One region of the Bacillus sp. Pc3 genome, then DNA from elsewhere that is predicted to be linked to it. Evidence: riboswitches for the same ligand, from Rfam matches in the RefSeq annotation. Region 1 holds a riboswitch; each other region holds the start of a gene.

Region 1 (4,866 bases):
TAAGCTCAGCATCCCCGTCGTCGTCGCGGAGATCATCATGGGGCTTATTATCGGAAAAAGCGGCCTGAATCTTGTCGTTCAGGGAGACACGTGGCTGGAGACGCTGTCTGTTCTCGGCTTTATCTTTTTAATGTTTTTAAGCGGCTTGGAAATTGATTTTTCTTCATTTGAGAAAGGGAAGAAAAAACAATTCCTTCCGAACGGCAAGGAAGCGCCCAACACGTTTTCTGCCGCACTGATTATCTTTTTCGGCATCTTTATTTTATCATTGCTGCTGTCCTATGCCTTTGTATTAGCCGGTTTTATTCAAAACGCATTTTTAATGACGCTTATTATTTCGACGATATCACTCGGTGTGGTGGTCCCGACTTTAAAGGAAGAACGGATTATGAACTCCAATATCGGCCAGATCATCCTGCTTGTCGCCGTTATCGCGGACTTGGCTACGATGATTCTGCTCGCTTTCTTCTCTTCTCTTTACGGAGAAGACAGCGGAAATATGTGGCTTCTGTTGATTCTCTTTGCCGCGGGGGTCGTGCTGTATTTCTTCGGCAGGATCTTTAAACACCGTTCATTTGTGCAGTCGATGTCTAAAGGCACCGTGCAGATCGGCACGAGAGCCATTTTCACACTGATTATCGTGCTTGTCGCTTTATCGGAATCTCTCGGGGCGGAAAATATTCTCGGCGCGTTTTTGGCAGGCGTTCTGGTATCGCTTCTGTCTCCGAATAAAGAAATGGTGGAACAGCTGGATTCCTTCGGCTACGGGTTTTTAATTCCGATCTTTTTCGTCATGGTCGGGGTGAAATTGGACATTTGGACGCTCTTCCAAGATCCGAAAACGTTAACGATGATTCCGCTGCTTCTGCTTGCGCTGTTTATCAGCAAGATGTTCCCGGTGTTTTATTTAAAGAAATGGTATGACAATAGAACCGTGTTTGCTTCGGGCTTTTTGCTGACGTCCACGCTGTCGCTTGTTATCGCGGCGGCTACGATCGGAGAAAGGCTCCACATTATCAGCGCCAATATGTCCGGCGCGCTGACTTTAGTTGCGGTTATTGCCAGCATCATCACGCCGATCGGCTTTAAGAAATTATACAAACGGCAAAGTGCGCCGCAGGAAAAAAAGCGCATTACATTTATCGGCGCCAACCAAATGACGCTTCCGGTTACGCTGGAATTGCCTGAGGAGGAATATGAAGTACGGGTCGTCCATGTGTATCAGGAAAATGCCGGGGAAACGCTTGCGGAATCCGTTTTTTCGGTTGACACGATTTCTGATTACGAGCCCGGAACGCTTGAGTCGCACGGTATTTTCAAAACGGATATTCTTGTCGTGGCGACGGGAAATGAAGATGTGAACGCTGAAATCGCCTTAATAGCGAAAGAGAAAGGGACTGAGCGTATCATCGCAAGCGTCGGCTCGGTTGAGCATGAAACAAAACTGAAAGAAGAGGGCATCAGTATTTTTTCTATCCTTCTGTCTACAAAGACGCTCTTGCGCGCATTAATTGAGGCGCCGGGCGTGATGAGCCTCCTGACGAATGAGGAGTCTTCGTTATATCAGATCAATCTGGAAAACCCGGCGTATAACGGCATCATTCTGCGAGAATTTCCGCTGATGGGCGATGTGATTTTCGTCCGGATTTTCAGAGGTGTGGACAGCATCGTTCCGCACGGAGACACGCGGCTGAAAACAGGAGACCGTCTCATCGTCACGGGCTCGCGCAACTACGTGTCGGAACTGAGAAAAATCCTTGAAGCTTGACCAAATTGCAATTCGTGATAATATAGAAGGCATAACAAATAAATCAATAATCGTATGACCACTAGGGGTGTCCTTCATAAGGGCTGAGATAAAAGTGAGACTTTTAGACCCTCATAACTTGAACAGGTTCAGACCTGCGTAGGGAAGTGGAGCGGTATTTTTTTGGGGTTCCTTTTATCCATTTAAATTCCAAACCACTTTTCCGATGCGGGAAAGTGGTTTTTTTATTTTAACAGGGGGGAAGACATGATGACATTTTCTGAAGAATGCAGACTGGCGGCTGCCGAATGGTGGGACGGAAGTTTTGTTCATCCGTTTGTAACGGGAATCGGTGACGGAAGCCTGCCGATAGACCGTTTCAGCTATTACGTGCTGCAAGATTCCTACTATTTGACGCATTTTGCAAAAGTTCAGGCGTTCGGCGCCGCATATGCCGAAGACTTGTTTACGACGGGCAGGATGGCGGGCCACGCTCAAGGGACATATGAAGCGGAAATGGCGCTGCACCGCGAGTTTACGGAGCTTATAGGGATTACGGAAGAAGAGCGTGCGGCATTTAAACCGGCACCGACCGCCTATTCTTATACGTCTCATATGTACAGATCGGTGATGAGCGGCAATTTTGGAGAAATATTAGCTGCGCTTCTGCCCTGTTATTGGCTTTATTATGAAGTCGGCGAACACTTAAAGGAGTGCAAACCGGAGCATCCGATTTATGAAAAATGGATCGGTACATACGGCGGAGACTGGTTCAGACAGCAAGTCGAAGAACAGATCAGCCGTTTTGACGAGATTGCTGAAAACAGCACAGAGGACATCCGCGCGAAAATGAAAGAGAATTTTGTGATTTCAAGCTATTATGAATATCAATTTTGGGGAATGGCCTATCAAAAAGAAGGCTGGTCCGAGAAGGGCGGAAAAGAGGTGGAATCTTTTGGAGCTGCACGCGGTAACTGATAATCGCAAACCCGTTGCCGAGCTGGCCGAGGATATTCTTTCGATTCAGCGCGAAGTAAGCTTTATCCATATCCGTGAGCGGGATAAAACAGCGGGAGAGATCATGCAGCTTTTGTCCCTTTTGAAAAAGGGCGGTGCGGATAAGGACAAATTGATCATCAATGACAGGGCGGATATCGCGCTTTTTGCCAATATACACCGTGTTCAGCTTCCGTCCCGCAGCTTTTCCGTAAAGCAGGTGCGAAGCAGATTTCCCCATCTTCATATCGGACGTTCGGTTCATTCGCTGAAAGAAGCCATCCAAGCTGAAAAGGAAGATGCGGATTATGTGGTGTTCGGCCATGTATTTGAAACCGAATGTAAACAAGGACTTGAAGCAAGAGGCATCAGCCTGCTTTCAGAGATCAAACGCACGCTTTCCATCCCCGTCATCGCAATCGGCGGAATGACACTGCAGACGATCGGACACACAAAGCAGGCGAAGCCGGACGGAATTGCCGTCATGTCAGGCATTTTCTCAGCTGAAAATCCTGAGGAGGCGGCAAAACGGTATGCACGCGCGGTAAGGGAGGCCGATTATGAAGAAGCACTATGATACGGCGGTGATCGGCGGCGGAATTATCGGGTGCGCCATTTCTTATGAGCTGGCGAAGACGCAGCAGAACGTTGTCTTGCTTGAAGCCGGAGAAGTCGGCCGAAAAACGACAAGCGCTGCCGCGGGAATGCTGGGCGCTCATGCGGAATGTGAAAACCGGGATGCGTTTTTTGATTTTGCCATGCACAGTCAAAGGCTGTATGAAGCGGCGGGGCAAGAGCTTGAGGAAGCTTGCGGCATTGACATCAGGCGCCATAACGGCGGAATGCTTAAACTGGCGTATACCGAAGAAGATATCGCCCGTCTGCGGAAGATGGATGATCTACCTTCCGTCACCTGGCTTTCAGCGGAAGATGCCCTTGAAAAAGAGCCTTACGCTTCAAAAGACATTCTAGGCGCAAGTTTTATAAAAGACGATGTCCATGTCGAACCGTACTATGTTTGCAAAGCGTATGCAAAAGGGGCGCGGCGCTATGGCGCTGACATATATGAGCATACACAAGTCACCTCCGTAAAACGAGTGAACGGAGAATATTGCATCACAACGTCCGGCGGGGATGTCTATGCTGACAAAGTCGCAGTTGCAAGCGGTGTATGGAGCGGCCGGTTTTTCAGCCAGCTCGGCTTGGGACAGCCTTTTTTTCCTGTAAAAGGAGAATGCCTTTCCGTGTGGAATGACGATACCCCGCTGACCAAAACCCTTTACCATGATCATTGTTATGTCGTCCCGAGAAAAAGCGGCCGGCTTGTCATCGGCGCCACGATGAAACAGGGCGACTGGAGCGATACGCCTGACATCGGAGGAATTGAGGCCGTCATTGCAAAAGCGAAAACCATGCTTCCCGCCATCGAACATATGAAAATAGACCGGTTTTGGGCGGGACTCAGGCCGGGAACAAGAGATGGAAAGCCGTTTATCGGGCGGCATCCTGAAGACAGCGGGATCATATTCGCCGCCGGCCATTTTCGGAACGGCATCCTGTTGGCGCCGGCAACTGCTGAAATGGTGCGGGATATGATCCTGGAAAGACAGATTAAACAGGAATGGGAAGAAGCGTTTCGAATTGATCGCAAGGAGGCTGTTCATATATGATCCTTCAGCTGAACGGAAAACAAATTGATTGGAATCAAAATGAGGGGACGGTTCAGGATTTGCTTGAATCGTACCAGCTTGATCAAAGAATCGTAGTTGTGGAGAGAAATAAAGAAATCATTGAAAAAAAGAATTATGAAAAGACGAGTTTGTGTGACCGCGATGTCATAGAAATTGTCCATTTTGTAGGAGGCGGATGAGGATGTTAACAATAGGCGGAAAACAGTTTCAGTCAAGATTGCTGTTAGGAACGGGAAAATATCCGAGTTTTGAGATTCAGAAAGAGGCGGTGGCCGTCTCGGAATCAGATATTTTAACCTTTGCGGTGCGGAGGATGAACATCTTTGAAGAGTCTCAGCCTAACTTTCTCGAACAGCTTGATTTGTCTAAATACACGCTTCTGCCGAATACGGCCGGCGCCGCAACGGCTGAAGAGGCGGTCCGAATCGCAAG
Region 2 (4,866 bases), 150 kb from region 1:
GGAATGTGTCAACCTTAAATTTGTGATTTCAGCACATGCCTATAAAATAAACGGAATAAAGGAATAAAGGCATAAAGCCCTTATTCCGGCAAATCGCTTTCATCCTCTTCTGAAAGGAAATGATAGGATTCATGCAGCATGAGCGCGTACTCCCCTTCTTTTGTCGGATGCGGTACATACTCAGCCTCGTTGATATACTGCTCTTCCCTTTTCTTCATATGACAGACCTCCTGTTCAATTTTAGATTGTCCAAAAGAAGATCCGTTATCATAGGAAAAAAAATTACTTGCGGAGCGGGACATGCAGCTATATTTTTCGGATCGTGAAAAAGTTCCTAAGCAGCCACGGGCCCGGTTTGAAACCGAGCGTTAATTGCCACGCGCCGATCGCCTGCAGTCCGAACTCCCGAACGAGAACCATTTTTTCACTCATGCTCCGCACATCCTCAAACCACACTTCATGCGTTCTTCCATTTTCATCAGTATACCGGAAGTAAGGGGAACGCTCCTGCTGGGAATAACGGATCACTGATTGATGCTTCATGGCCGTTTCCATGGCGCGCTGATTGGAGATGGCGGATCCGATCGTTCCGGGACGGTACGGAATCACCCAATCATACCCGTACAGCGGAACACCGAGAATCACTTTTCTTCTCGGCACCCTGCTGATGGCAAAATTGATCGTTTGCCTGACCTCTGTCAAAGGCGCCACAGGTCCCGGCTCACTGCCGGCGTGGTGCCAGTCGTACGCCATAATGAACATATAATCGACGACGGCTCCAATTCCGCCGTAATCATATCCCCTCAGCCACGGCACTGCATCACTTGTTTTCGCCGGAACCGATATCGTTAACGCGAGCTGATGCTCTGAAAGCCGGGTTTTTAACTGCCGGAGAAATCCTGTGAAGAGGTCCCTGTCAGCTTCTCTGACCCGTTCAAAATCGATATTTACACCGCCGTATCCCTTTCTTACGGTTAAGGAGACGATATTGCTGACGAGATTCGTTCTTGCCGTCGGATTTTGCAGCACTTGATGGGCTAATTCCGGACTGAATCCCCCTTCTGTCAGATTCGTAATGACGGCAAGCGGGCGCACTCTGTTCTGCCATGTGGTTTCTATTGCGGTTCTGTCGTTTAAATCGTTAATGATATCTCCATTCGGGCCAAAATGATATTCAAACAAAGAAATCGCCGAAGAATACGGCGCAAAATCATTAATTAGCTCTCTATCCGCTTCAGGCGTCCGAATGACATAAAATTGCAGGGTTCCCGCAAGATAGTTAGAGATATCAGGAATCTTCACTTTCATACCCGCCCGCAGCCGGTTCGGCGGAATATCCGGGTTTGCCTGCATCAGCTGCATCTGCGGCACATAAGCCTTACCTGCGATAACGGCATACGTATCATTCGGCTGAACCGTATATTCATTAAGAGGGATTAAAAGCGCCTGCCCCGGAACGATATTCGTTTCCTCAAGCCCGTTGACACTTCTGATGCTGTCAACAGGGTATCCGTACTTTCTGCTGATGGAAAATAACGAGTCACCAGACTGCACTGTATGAACAAACATAGATGTCCTCCGTTTCCTTTTGATCAAAAGGGCTCTACTTATCTTTATGAATGATCATCCGGTCCGATTCCAAACTCTGTTTGGAGAAAGGCTGTTTACAAATCAGACATGATCAACTATGATGATGTCATCATAAAAAACTGTATAGGAAACGCACTAGGGGTGCTGTTATCGGCTGAGATAAAACATGCGGCAGGCGTGTTTTGATCCCTTATAACCCGATCTGGATAATACCAGCGTGGGGAAGTGCAGATTGACCGGAGCGCAGGGTTTTTCCCCATGCGTTTTCGTTCTGCTGCTGCATATTCCCTCGGATATGCAGTTTTTTATTTTTCATTAAAAAACGGGGGAGGACACCGCAATATGAAACTGAATATGAACCGCCTGTAAAATCATCTCTTTCATACATACGACTATCCGATAAGAAAGCAGGAGATCACAATGAAAATTTGGAAAATGAGAGAAATTGTCGTCATGTCCGTCATCAGTGTTGTATTTGCTGTCATTTATTTAGTATCAACTCATGCAAGCAATATAGCGGCAGGGTTTTTCGGCCGGATGAGCTATGAACCGATTTACGGTATCTGGTTTATCGTCTCGGTGATTGCCGCGTACATTATTCAAAAACCGGGAGCGGCTCTTGTTTCTGAAATCATCGCCGCGTTTGTGGAGTGCTTACTCGGAAATCCGTCAGGACCGATGGTGATCCTGATCGGGATCGCACAGGGAATCGGTGCGGAAGCGGTCTTTTTTGCGACACGCTGGCGGGTGTATACCCTGCCCGTGCTTCTTTTATCCGGTATAGGGTCTTCTGTGACGAGCTTCATTTATGACTTGGTCGTTTCCGGATACTCTGTTTTGAATCCGGGTTTATTAGCCGTCATGCTTCTCATCCGTCTGGTCTCAGGTGCGCTTCTTGCCGGCCTTCTCGGCAAAGCAATCAGTGATGCGCTGGCTTACACAGGGGTGCTGAACGGCATGGCGCTCGGAAAACAATTCAAGAAGAAAAAGAAACAGGTGAACCAAGATGCAGGCATCTGAGCCCCTTCTATCGGCCGGCCGTCTTACCTTTTCTTATGATCAGGATGAAAAGCCGATTCTTCAAAACGTGTCCTTTCAGCTCCGCAAAGGAGAGCGGGCTTTATTGCTCGGGCCGAGCGGATGCGGCAAAAGCTCGCTCGCTCTCTGTTTAAACGGTCTGTACCCGGAAGCATGCGATGGGGTTCAATCGGGAACCGTTTCTTTATACGGAACACCTCTTTCACATCTGACAGAGCCCGCCGCCAGATCCATCGGCGTCGTGTTTCAAGATCCGGACCAGCAGTTTTGCATGCTGACGGTTGAAGATGAAATCGCCTTCGGCCTGGAAAATTTGCAATATACAAAAGAAGATATGGACGCAATCATCGATGATGTTTTGGCAAAATTGGAGATCACTCATCTGAAAATGCGAACGATCGCTTCGCTGTCAGGCGGTTCAAAACAAAAAGTGGCGCTTGCCTGTATCATTGCGATGGAACCGGAACTCATTATTTTGGACGAACCGACGGCACAGCTTGATCCATATTCCGCACGTGAATTAGTGCGGCTGATCAAAGATCTTCAAGCAAAAAAAGGCTTCGGCCTTCTCGTTATCGAACATCAGCTTGATCATTGGGCGCCGTGGATGGACAGGACGATTGTCCTTGACGAAACGGGTCAGAAGGTGATGGACGGAGAGACGGACGTTATCTTTGAAACAAAGATTGAAGAGCTGATGCAGCTCGGCATTCCGATTCCGCGTGTGATCTCATTGCAGGAGCACGTCAGCATTCCTTTTACATTGTGTAAAGAAAAGCTGTTTCAAGAATCTGTACCGTCTCTGCCCGAACCCCGGCCCGCCGCGCTTTCGGCAGAAGACGCGCTGAGCGTTCACGGGCTGTCATTCTCAAGAGGAGCAGACGTCATTTTTCAGGATGTGAGCTTTTCCGTAAAAAAAGGTTCAATCACCGCGATTGCCGGCCCTAACGGAACAGGAAAAACAACGCTCCTTTCTGCCGCGGCCAAGCTCATCCGTCCGCTGGGCGGAGACATCAAAATAGACGGCAGACCGATTGATTCCTATTCTGAAAAAGAGCTGCGGCGGCTGATCGGATATGTTTTCCAAAATCCTGAACACCAATTTGTCACAGATTCCGCCATTCAAGAGCTGATGTTCGGTTTTGAAAGCAGCAGAGCCGCAAAGGAGAAAGCTCTTCAGCTGTTAACCCGATTCGGCCTGAGACGCCATGCCTCACAGCATCCGTTTTCTTTAAGCCAAGGACAAAAACGCAGGCTCAGCGTCGCGACGATGCTTATGCACAATGTGAACGTTTTGATGCTTGATGAACCGACTTTCGGACAGGATGCCAAAACGGCGCGGGAGTGTATGCAAATGCTCCGTGAGATTCAAAAGGAAGGAACGGCTGTTTTGATGGTGACACACGATATGGAACTCGTCTCAGATTATGCCGACACGATCCTTGTGCTCTGCGGCACGAAACTGGTATTCCGGGGAACTCCCGACGCTTTATTTTCTGATAACACCGGGATCGCCGAGCAGGCGCATTTGGCTTTACCGCTGCGGTATGAATGGATGAAACACGACAGGAGGCGGAGAAATGAACTTGCGGCTGGAGGCTGTTAACCCGTCAATAAAGGCGGCGGCTGTATTGTTATGCGTCATTATGCTGTCGTTTATTTATAATCCGTACACCCCTGCTTTGTTTTATATCATCATTGCGGGAGGCGTCCTCTCGGCGGGGCGTGTGCCGCTGAAAAAATGGCTGCTGTTCACGATTCCGTTTGTCATTCTGGCCTTCGGTTCTTTATGGACAGCCGCCGTATTCGGAAACGTCCCGACAACCGGAAGCAACCTGCTGTTTAAGCTCGGGCCGATTGCCGTCAACAGTGATAACGCGGCGCTCGGGATTTCTATCGCGTTTCGTATTTTATGTTTTTCCGCTTTGTCGATGATGTTTCTTTTCACAACCGATCCGATTCTGTTCATGCTCAGTCTGATTCAGCAGTGTAAGCTGCCGCCCAAGCTTGCATACGGCGTTATCGCGGGGTTCCGGTTTCTCCCTCTTCTGAAAGATGAAATCCTGATCATCCGGCAGGCGCACAGAATCAGGGGCGCGGCGTCTGATTCCGGGCTGAAAGGAAAGCTCTCCGCCTTCAGGCGCTTCACCATTCCGCTATTGGCAGGCGCAATCAGAAAGGCGGAACGCACGGCGATCGCGATGGAATCTAAAGGCTTTACGGGGAGCCGAAACCGCA
Region 3 (4,866 bases), 580 kb from region 1:
TATTTGTGCATGATGTTATTTAAGCGTAACACCGATAATTGTGTCGGTGTTTTTTTGTGCCTGATTTTAAAAAAAGGTTAGATTGATAACTCCCTTCTATTTACTCAAACAAACAAGAGTATTATGGAAGGATGAGAAAACATGCAACAAAAAAACAAGTATATAAGAATCCAAGAGTTCCTGAAGCAAAATAAATTTCCTGATTTTAGAATGAATCAAATCAAAAATGCTGTATTCCAAGGGAGAATAAATCATTTCAATGAAATAACGGTTCTTCCTAAATCCTTGAGAAAATTGTTAATAGAGGAGTTCGGAGAGTCAATTATAAATATTGCTCCTTTAAAAGTGCAGCATTCTGAGCAAGTTACAAAAGTCTTATTTGAAATTTCAGGAGACGAAAAAATAGAAACGGTTAATATGAAATATAAAGCCGGTTGGGAGTCATTTTGTATATCCTCGCAGTGCGGCTGTCATTTTGGCTGTACATTTTGTGCAACAGGAGATATTGGTTTAAAACGCAATTTAACGTCAGATGAAATGACTGACCAAATTTTGTACTTTCACTTAAAAGGACATTCAATTGACAGTATTTCTTTTATGGGAATGGGAGAAGCATTAGCGAATGTACAAGTTTTTGATGCTTTACATGTGCTTACAAATCCGGAGTTGTTTGCTTTAAGCCCTCGCAGGTTATCTATTTCGACCATAGGTATTATTCCGGGCATTAAAAAAATCACTCAGGATTATCCGCAGGTCAACCTGACGTTTTCATTACATTCTCCTTTTAATGAACAGCGAAGCAAGTTAATGCCGATTAATGAACGCTACCCGTTATTGGAGGTAATGGACACATTAGATGAGCATATACGTGTGACCTCAAGAAAAGTTTATATTGCTTATATTATGCTGCCGGGAGTTAATGATTCTATTGATCATGCGAATGAAGTAGTAAATCTTTTAAGAAGCAGATATAAGAGAGGGAACTTGTTCCATGTAAACATCATTAGATATAACCCGACTGTTAGTTCACCTATGAGATTTGAAGAAGTAAATGAGAAACAAGTTGTAAATTTCTATAAAAAATTAAAGTCAGCAGGAATTAACGTGACCGTCAGAAGTCAATTTGGCATTGATATAGATGCTGCTTGCGGACAATTATATGGAAATTATCAAAAAAATAAGAACCAATAAATCAGGTGCAGAACTCGGTTTGACTTCATATTATTTCATTTGATAACATAAAATGGTTATTGTGGTTGAAAAAAAGATACCCGTTTTTATAAAAAAAGGAGTCATAACGTTGCTGAAAAGGTTTTTTCTTGTTTTTCTTACGCTGATGATGTCTATATTTGCTGTATTCGCGGCTGCTGAAGAGTCTCCCGGCGATCGTGTCATTTCTTTTGACGAGCCTATGATTTTATTGATCTCACTCGGAATCATCTTATGTTTGTTCATTCCGCCATTCGTCATGTCCTTTTTTGGCAGTTTGGTTGTGAGAATCATATCCGGAGTCTATCAATGTTTTATCGTCCTCACGTTTGCGGGCCTCATTCCGATTGGATTTCTGATTCCCAATGGCTTTTTGACAATTCTTGCTGCCGTACTGGGGACTTTGGTCAGTTCAGCGAGTGTTGCCGTGACCTTATTCGTTGGCAGGAAAAAAGAGGCCGGAAGGTTTTAAAACTAGTGGGTAAGCTGCAATATTGAAGGGAAAGTCATTGTTTGACTATTTATATGGAATAGCATAGAATTAAAGTAAATATTTATAAAAAGTCACTAGGGGAGCTTTAATAGCTGAGAAGAGACAATACGTCCTGACCCTTTGAACCTGATTTGGTTAATACCAGCGTAGGGAAGTGAAAAATTAGAGAGATTCTTTATCTTATCTATATTTAAGCCACTTTCCATAGAGGAAAGTGGCTTTATTTATTTTGAAAGGGTGATATGAAGTGGCGACTAAAAAAGTTTTTCTGGCAGGGCCTTTTAAAAGTTTAGTAGATGAGAAAACTGGATTGATGAGTACGTATGAGAGGGGAAAGCTGGAATCATTAATTTCCTTTTTTGAGAATGAAGGATGGCTGGTTCATAATGCTCATAAGCGGGAAGGGTGGGGGAAAGATTTCATGACACCCCTTCAATGCACTAAAATTGATTTTGATGAAATAAGTACTTGCGACCTTTTTGCAGCATTTCCCGGATCACCCGCTTCTCCTGGAACACATATAGAAATTGGATGGGCTTCCGCCTTGAAAAAAAAGATCGTGCTATTTCTAGAAAAGGACAAGGATTATGCTTTCTTAATTCAAGGGTTACATGCAGTGGCGGATGTTGAGTACATCAGCTATAAAGATACAGATGATTTAATAGAGAACATTAAAAATACCTTTGCAGCATATAAGGCGGAATCTCAATGAGAAAGAGAACTTTTCATGAAGCATATACGGAAACGCTGTATGACATCTATCACAACCCTGAATTTTTCAATTCACCGCGCGGACAAAAAAGCAGAGAACAATTGAACTACCATCTGACTTTGGAAAATCCAATAGAACGTGTTACTTATTTATCCTCAAGAAAAACCAATATCGTGTTTAATTTTGCTGAAGTGCTATGGTATTTATCGGGGAGTAACGACTTAGATTTTATCAGTTATTACAATAAAAAAATGCCCTCATATTCAATGAATAAAAAAACATTAACAGGCACTGCGTACGGGCCTAAAATATTTGAATTCGGAAATGCAAAACTAAATCAATGGAATAGAATAAAAAATCTTTTGACACAAGAAGATATTGATTCAAAAAGGGCATTTATTCAAATATTCGATGCTTCGGAACTCTTCGTTTTAGAAAATATAGATGTTTCCTGCACAATCGGTTTGCAGTTTTTTGTGAGGGAAGGCGAATTATACATGTCTTCTGTCATGCGTGCAAATGATGCTTTTCGCGGGATGATCAGTGATCTTTTCTCATTTACCTTCATGCAGGAATTAATGGCCAGAGAACTGCGTGTAGAAGTCGGAGAATATTTTCATAATGCGGGATCAATCCATATTTATGATTCAGATCATGAATGGGCGAAAACGGTGCTTGAAGAAGCTGAAAATTACCATGATATTCCGGAATTTGAATTCCCGAAAATGCCTGAGGGAAATAACTGGCCGTCCATTGAAACAGTCTTAAAGTACGAAGAATTACTTAGGAAAGATCAAATTTCTATGACTAAAAACGATATTGAAATGCTTGATTTACCTGATTACTGGAAACAGATTCTTTTCCTTTTCAGTATATACCAGCATATTGCATATAAACGTGATATGGATCATTCTCTATTTCAAAGTTTACTTCCTGTATATCAATTTTTCGTCAGGAATAAGTGGCTTCATTATTTCTCAACTGAGCAAAAGGAGGAAATTCAATGAAAACTTCATGGAAAGAAGACAGTGTTGCTGGTAAATTCGATGCTTATAACGACGTTTTAGAACAAACGTTAGGTTTTGAGTTTGTTTTTCGTACTTTTGATAAAGCGGAGATTAAAAAGGTGCTCGATTTCGGATGCGGTCCAGGAAAGGTAGCTTATAGGCTGGCTGACAGAATAGGCTGCAATGTGATCGCAGTCGATGAATCAAGGAAGATGTTAGATATAGCAAAGGCAAAAAGACAACATCCTCATGTGGACTATCATTTAATTGAACACGATAATCTTTCCTTCTTACCAGATCACTCAGTTGATGCTGCAATGGCCTGTTATGTTTTTATTAATACGGATAGTGACCAGCGTATCAAAGGTATCATAGATGAAATTTTTCGTGTGTTAAAACCAGGAGCTTCATTTGTCATACTCGATACGAATCCTGATTCAACCGGAATTGAATTTTCAACCTTCCGCAATGGAATACCGGGGAAAGAATATTCTTACGGAGAAGAAAGAAATGAATGGCTCCATGTTCCCGGACAAGCAGATTTAATTTTAAATGATTTTCATTGGCCGAAATCAATGTATTATAAACTATTAACTCTTGCAGGTTTTGAAAATGTAACTTTATCAGAACCAACGTTAAACGATATTGACCAAGAGCATGTAAAAGCCATAGAGAAAGAGTTTCAATTTAATAATTGGAAATGTGAAAAGGAATATCCGCCTTTTGTCATTTTTAAAGCAGTGAAACCTGCCTGAAGGAGGAGTGTAAGTTGACGGATATTTATAAAGCGCTTTCGATTGCTGGGACTGATCCTTCCGGAGGGGCGGGAATTCACGCGGATTTAAAAACATTTCAGGAACAAAAGGTATATGGAATGGCAGTTATTACATCAGTTGTTGCACAAAATACACTTGGTGTGAAAAGTTTTGAGGAGATGTCTCTTCAGAATATATCTCAGCAAATAGACTGTGTCATGGATGATATAAAACCGGATGCTGTCAAAACCGGTATGCTTGCAAGTATAGGAATTATTGAATTGCTGGCAGAAAAGTTAAAAGACGCAAATATTCAATCGTATGTGATGGATCCGGTTATGATTGCTAAAAGCGGACATCATCTGCTCCATAAGGACGCCATTGATCATTTGAAGAAATTATTAATACCCCAAACAACTGTTATTACACCGAACATTCCGGAAGCGGAAGTAATCATCGGCAAATCAATCGAGACTGTACAGCAGATGCGTGATGCGGCGAAAGAAATAGTGGAGGTATACGGGGCAAAAAGTGCTGTCGTAAAAGGGGGGCACCTGAACGGAGAAGCCCGTGATATTTTGTACTTTGACGAGGACTTCGAGGAATTTGTTTCTCCCCGCTTTGACACAAAGCATACTCATGGAACAGGCTGTACGTTTTCAGCTGTGATAACTGCAGAGCTGGCAAAGC
Region 4 (4,866 bases), 260 kb from region 1:
CCTTTCCGTATCAGAGGCGGAAGACACAGCTACGAAAATTTTTCCCTGTTAAATGACGGACTAGTCATTGATCTCAGTGAAATGAAGAAAATAAGAGTAAATGAGGATAAGCGGCTGGTCTCGATTGAAGCGGGAGCCGAATTGGGGGAAGTCTACCGGACACTCTGGCGGTACGGCTTGACCCTTCCTGCGGGAACCATTGCGAATGTGGGAATCACAGGGCTGACGCTCGGGGGAGGAATCGGATATTTAACAAGGACAGCCGGACTTACTTGCGATCGTCTCCTCCAGCTCGAAATGATCATAGCGGACGAAAAAGCGGGTGCTGACTTGATCACAGTCAACCGCTCAAAGCACTCTGATCTATTTTGGGCATCTCAGGGCGGAGGGGGAGGCAACTTCGGCATTGTCACATCCATGATGTTTAAAGCCGTGCCGATCTCGTGCGTGTCTGTTTTTTCTGTCACTTGGGGCTGGGATGATTTTGAGGAAGTATTTAACACATGGCAGCGCTGGGCTCCATTTACAGACAACCGGCTTACCTCATCAATTCAGTTTTGGCCTAAGGAAGTAAACCGCATAGAAGCGCTCGGTCAATTTACCGGGACAAAGGATGAGCTGAAAGAACTGCTGGCTCCGTTAATGAAAGCGGGAAAACCGGCAAGCGGCATGGTCAAGACAGTGCCATTTATTAAAGCGGCAGCCTTTTTTAACAGCCCGGGAGGCAATCAGCCGCAAAAGATGAAGCGGTCAGGATCCTTTATTGAAAAACCATTATCAACACGCGCGATTTCCACTTTAAAGCGCTATTTAGAGCACGCTCCGAACGAAAACGCCAGTGTGTGGCAGCAATCTCTCGGCGGGGCGGCCGGACGGATCGCTCCTGACCAAACGGCATTCTACTATCGCAACGCAATCATTGCCCAAGAATATATTACAACTTGGACATCTGCTGAAGAAGAAAGACAAAATGTCCGCTGGATCGAAGGACTGAGAACGTCCCTATCAAGAGAAACGATGGGAGATTACGTGAATTGGCCTGATAGAGAAATCAGAAACTGGCTGCAAACGTATTACGGAGAAAATGTTCACCGCCTCCGTCAAGTCAAAACGAAATACGATCCGGAAAATATATTCCGCTTTGAACAGAGCATTCCGCCGCTTCGCCGTTCACCGTTTTTCTAAAAAAGATGAAGATGGGCAAACTCCATCTTCATCTTTTCTTTTATTGATATAAACGGCTTCCCTTCTCTGCAAACTCTTTTGCTTTTTCTTTCAGCCCTTCGTTGACGGCCTCGTCTTCAGTAAGTCCGTTTTCCTTCGCATAATCACGAATATCCTGAGAAATTCTCATACTGCAGAACTTCGGACCGCACATCGAACAGAAGTGAGCCGTTTTTGCGCCTTCAGCCGGCAGCGTTTCATCATGATATTCCATTGCTCTTTCAGGATCAAGCGACAAATGAAATTGATCACGCCACCGGAATTCAAACCGCGCCTTAGACAGAGCATCGTCACGGATCTGTGCACCCGGATGCCCTTTAGCAAGGTCTGCGGCATGTGCCGCGATTTTGTACGTGATGACACCTTCTCTTACATCATCACGATTCGGCAGCCCCAAATGCTCCTTCGGCGTGACATAGCAAAGCATCGCCGTCCCGTACCAGCCGATCATCGCCGCGCCGATTGCTGAAGTAATGTGGTCATAACCCGGAGCGATATCCGTCGTTAATGGTCCGAGCGTGTAAAAAGGCGCCTCTTTACAAATTTCCAGCTGCTTGTCCATGTTTTCCTTAATTTTATGCATCGGCACATGACCCGGTCCTTCGATCATCACTTGCACATCGTGCTTCCACGCAATCTCCGTCAATTCTCCGAGAGTTTCCAATTCCGCAAACTGCGCTTCATCATTGGCATCCGCAATCGAACCGGGGCGAAGCCCGTCACCAAGAGAAAAAGCGATATCATAGGTTTTCATAATTTCACAAATGTCTTCAAAATGCGTGTACAGAAAGCTTTCCTGATGATGAGCCAGGCACCATTGCGCCATAATTGCCCCGCCGCGGGATACGATTCCCGTCGTGCGTTTAGCCGTTAACGGGACGTAACGAAGCAGTACGCCGGCATGGATGGTGAAATAATCCACGCCCTGCTCCGCCTGCTCAATCAATGTGTCACGATAAATGTCCCACGTTAAATCCTCGGCAATGCCATTTACTTTTTCAAGCGCCTGATATATCGGCACCGTCCCCACAGGCACGGGGCAGTTGCGGATAATCCATTCACGCGTCGTATGAATGTCTTTTCCCGTGGATAAGTCCATCATCGTATCGGCGCCCCAGCGAATCGCCCACGTCATTTTTTCGACTTCTTCTTCGATAGAAGATGTAACAGCCGAGTTGCCGATATTGGCATTGATTTTCACATGAAAATTCCGGCCGATAATCATCGGCTCGCTTTCCGGGTGGTTGACGTTAGAAGGAATAATCGCCCGGCCGCTCGCCACCTCTTCCCTGACAAATTCGGGAGACACATGCTCACGTATTGCGATAAACTCCATTTCCGGCGTAATGATGCCTTTTCTCGCATAATGCAATTGTGTTACATTTTTCCCCGGCTTGGCCCGAAGCGGTTTCCGCTGTAGGCCGGGGTATTCGGCGGCACGGCCCTCTTTTTTATAGCCGTTGTCTTCAGGTCTCACGGTCCGGCCGTTATATTCTTCTACATCTCCGCGCCCGGTAATCCACTTTGTGCGGAGCGCCCCCAGCCCTTCATGAATATCAATCTGTACATCTGGGTCTGTATACGGCCCGCTCGTATCATAAACACGGACCGGCGCATTCTCCTCTTCCCCGAATGCCCCCGTAGTCGCACTCAGGCTGATTTCCCGCATCGGCACTCGTATATCGGGCGAAGAACCTTCTGCATAAACCTTTTTACTGCCGGAAAAACTCGACATAATGGAAATGTTCGCTTGCTGTACTGATTGATTTTGCATACAAATCTCTCCTTTATCATTTGAATAACAGAACCAAGCTCAGCACCAGCACAAAAAAACCGGGTTCAAAGAAGAACCCGGTTTTGCAGTCAGAAAGAAACTATTATTGTTTTCATCAACAATAATAAAACCTTTACTTCCCCACGCTGGTACGAACCAGATCAGGTCCAAAGGGTTAAGAAGCCGCCGCTTCTCTCTCAGCCCGCTCAGACGGGCACCCCCAGTAACTATTGATTTCGCTCTCATCGTAACATAAGTTGTGTACAAAAAAAAGCATATTATCAAAATTCAGATAACGGTAAGGTCATAAGCTCTGTTTCCCGAACGCCTTTTTCGGTATTAAAAACCCGATAACCCTTTGCGGTTTCCCGGGAGGAGACAGCCCGGAACAGCTGACCGTCTTTATAATGAAGCGCAGCGCCGTCATCAGCGGCATAGCCCTCCCTGAGTTTCTTTTCTGAAATCAGACGGTGATACACCGGCCGGCGCTCCGCTTCTCCGTCATAGTGCGGACAAAAGCTTCCCCGCAAAAATCCTAAAGCTCTTAACTCTCTCAAATCTCCAGCTGAATCCGTCACTCCTTCTTCATACCAGCAAATCGCCCCGGCGCTGAGACCCGCCAACATGATGCCGTTTTCCCAAGCCTCACGAAGAATAAGGTCAAGCCCCCACTCTTTCCATAAGACAAGCATATTGCGCGTATTTCCGCCGCCGACATATATAATATCTTTCTTCATGAGAAAGGATCTGAGATCAGAACCCGGCGGTTTAAACAGCGACAAGTGATCCGGCTCACACCGCAGCTTTTGAAAGGCCTGATAAAACCTGCCGATATAATTCTCCGAATCTCCGCTTGCCGTCGGCAAAAAACAAATTTTCGGCTTTGACCGCGCCGACTGCTCTAAAATATACTGATCCAGCACAAGATGATCCGGCTCCATGGAAAAGCCCCCGCCGCCCATTGCAATAATCTGCTTCAATGTCATCACCTCTTTTTTCCTCTAGTATAACAGCTCATAAAAAGGCGTTACCCCCCATTCCGGATACCGCCTTTAAAAAGTATTTGTTATCTGAAAAATGAAAACGCACCGTATAACACAACGGAGATCCCCGCGGCGATAAGCGCCGGAACAAGCTTCGAACGGGCATACTTCACAACATCGATCCCCAACACCGTACAGGTTGTCACCGTATTATCACTGAGAGGAGAAGCAAACGCTCCAAATGTTCCGCTCGCAAACACGGCCCCGATCGCTAATAATAAACTGGTATGTGACTGTACCGCCAGCGTTACGCCGAGCGGCATTAATAGCCCCCAAGTCCCCCAGGATGACCCGATAAAATAGGATATAACAGCCCCCAGTATAAAAAGAGACGGCGCAATAAACATATGAGGGATCCATGACGTTAAATGAGAAGTAACATATTTCGAGAATCCCAGATCTTCAGATACTGCTGTTACGGCCCAAATCAGCGATAACATAATAATAACGTTGACCAATTCGTTTCCGCCCTTAATAAAATGGGTAACAAGCTCGCCTGCATGAAAACGCTGAAACATAAAAAGAGCAAATGCTGCAATAACCGCTGCCAATAATGCGGTTAACATGACGCCAAGCATATCGCTTTTGATAAAAGCATTCAAAAACCCTTGTGCTTTTGAATGGCCGTCCCACCAGCTGAGAAAGAGTGTTAATAGCAAAAACAGCCCGATCGGAATGATTAAATTCCAAGGCCGAATCGGTGTTTCCTTAATATAAGCACGGTGCGCCGAATCCAGCTCCTCCTGCTGGTCAGCATGCTCATCACTTTCGAACATTCCCGTATGTCCATCGTGAATATCTGAGATCGTCCCTGTTTCCATGTTG

The links. Region 1 has a riboswitch for thiamine pyrophosphate ahead of tenA (thiaminase II). Riboswitches for the same ligand answer to the same signal wherever they lie in the genome.
Region 2: it holds a riboswitch for thiamine pyrophosphate, as region 1 does, so the genes downstream of both, SB24_RS03160 (ECF transporter S component) here and tenA (thiaminase II) in region 1, are expected to answer to the same signal.
Region 3: it holds a riboswitch for thiamine pyrophosphate, as region 1 does, so the genes downstream of both, SB24_RS07010 (TIR domain-containing protein) here and tenA (thiaminase II) in region 1, are expected to answer to the same signal.
Region 4: it holds a riboswitch for thiamine pyrophosphate, as region 1 does, so the genes downstream of both, thiC (phosphomethylpyrimidine synthase ThiC) here and tenA (thiaminase II) in region 1, are expected to answer to the same signal.

The regions. Positions count from the first base shown of each region.
Region 1 covers NZ_CP010406.1:938,171-943,036, reverse strand. Annotated here, with positions in the region: gene SB24_RS04045 (monovalent cation:proton antiporter family protein) at 1-1,768, shown strand, start outside; TPP riboswitch at 1,822-1,930, shown strand; gene tenA (thiaminase II) at 2,018-2,725, shown strand; gene tenI (thiazole tautomerase TenI) at 2,703-3,320, shown strand; gene thiO (glycine oxidase ThiO) at 3,304-4,413, shown strand; gene thiS (sulfur carrier protein ThiS) at 4,410-4,613, shown strand; gene thiG (thiazole synthase) at 4,610-4,866, shown strand, end outside.
Region 2 covers NZ_CP010406.1:785,288-790,153, forward strand. Annotated here, with positions in the region: gene SB24_RS19900 (transcriptional regulator SplA domain-containing protein) at 81-218, opposite strand; gene SB24_RS03150 (glycoside hydrolase family 18 protein) at 307-1,569, opposite strand; TPP riboswitch at 1,718-1,831, shown strand; gene SB24_RS03160 (ECF transporter S component) at 2,011-2,610, shown strand; gene SB24_RS03165 (ABC transporter ATP-binding protein) at 2,597-4,234, shown strand; gene SB24_RS03170 (energy-coupling factor transporter transmembrane component T family protein) at 4,209-4,866, shown strand, end outside.
Region 3 covers NZ_CP010406.1:1,520,855-1,525,720, reverse strand. Annotated here, with positions in the region: gene SB24_RS07020 (Cfr family 23S rRNA (adenine(2503)-C(8))-methyltransferase) at 142-1,191, shown strand; gene SB24_RS07015 (hypothetical protein) at 1,301-1,681, shown strand; TPP riboswitch at 1,769-1,872, shown strand; gene SB24_RS07010 (TIR domain-containing protein) at 1,950-2,414, shown strand; gene SB24_RS07005 (thymidylate synthase) at 2,411-3,421, shown strand; gene SB24_RS07000 (class I SAM-dependent methyltransferase) at 3,418-4,176, shown strand; gene thiD (bifunctional hydroxymethylpyrimidine kinase/phosphomethylpyrimidine kinase) at 4,191-4,866, shown strand, end outside.
Region 4 covers NZ_CP010406.1:1,200,632-1,205,497, forward strand. Annotated here, with positions in the region: gene SB24_RS05380 (FAD-binding oxidoreductase) at 1-1,185, shown strand, start outside; gene thiC (phosphomethylpyrimidine synthase ThiC) at 1,226-2,998, opposite strand; TPP riboswitch at 3,120-3,230, opposite strand; gene SB24_RS05390 (Type 1 glutamine amidotransferase-like domain-containing protein) at 3,280-3,978, opposite strand; gene SB24_RS05395 (Na+/H+ antiporter NhaC family protein) at 4,065-4,866, opposite strand, start outside.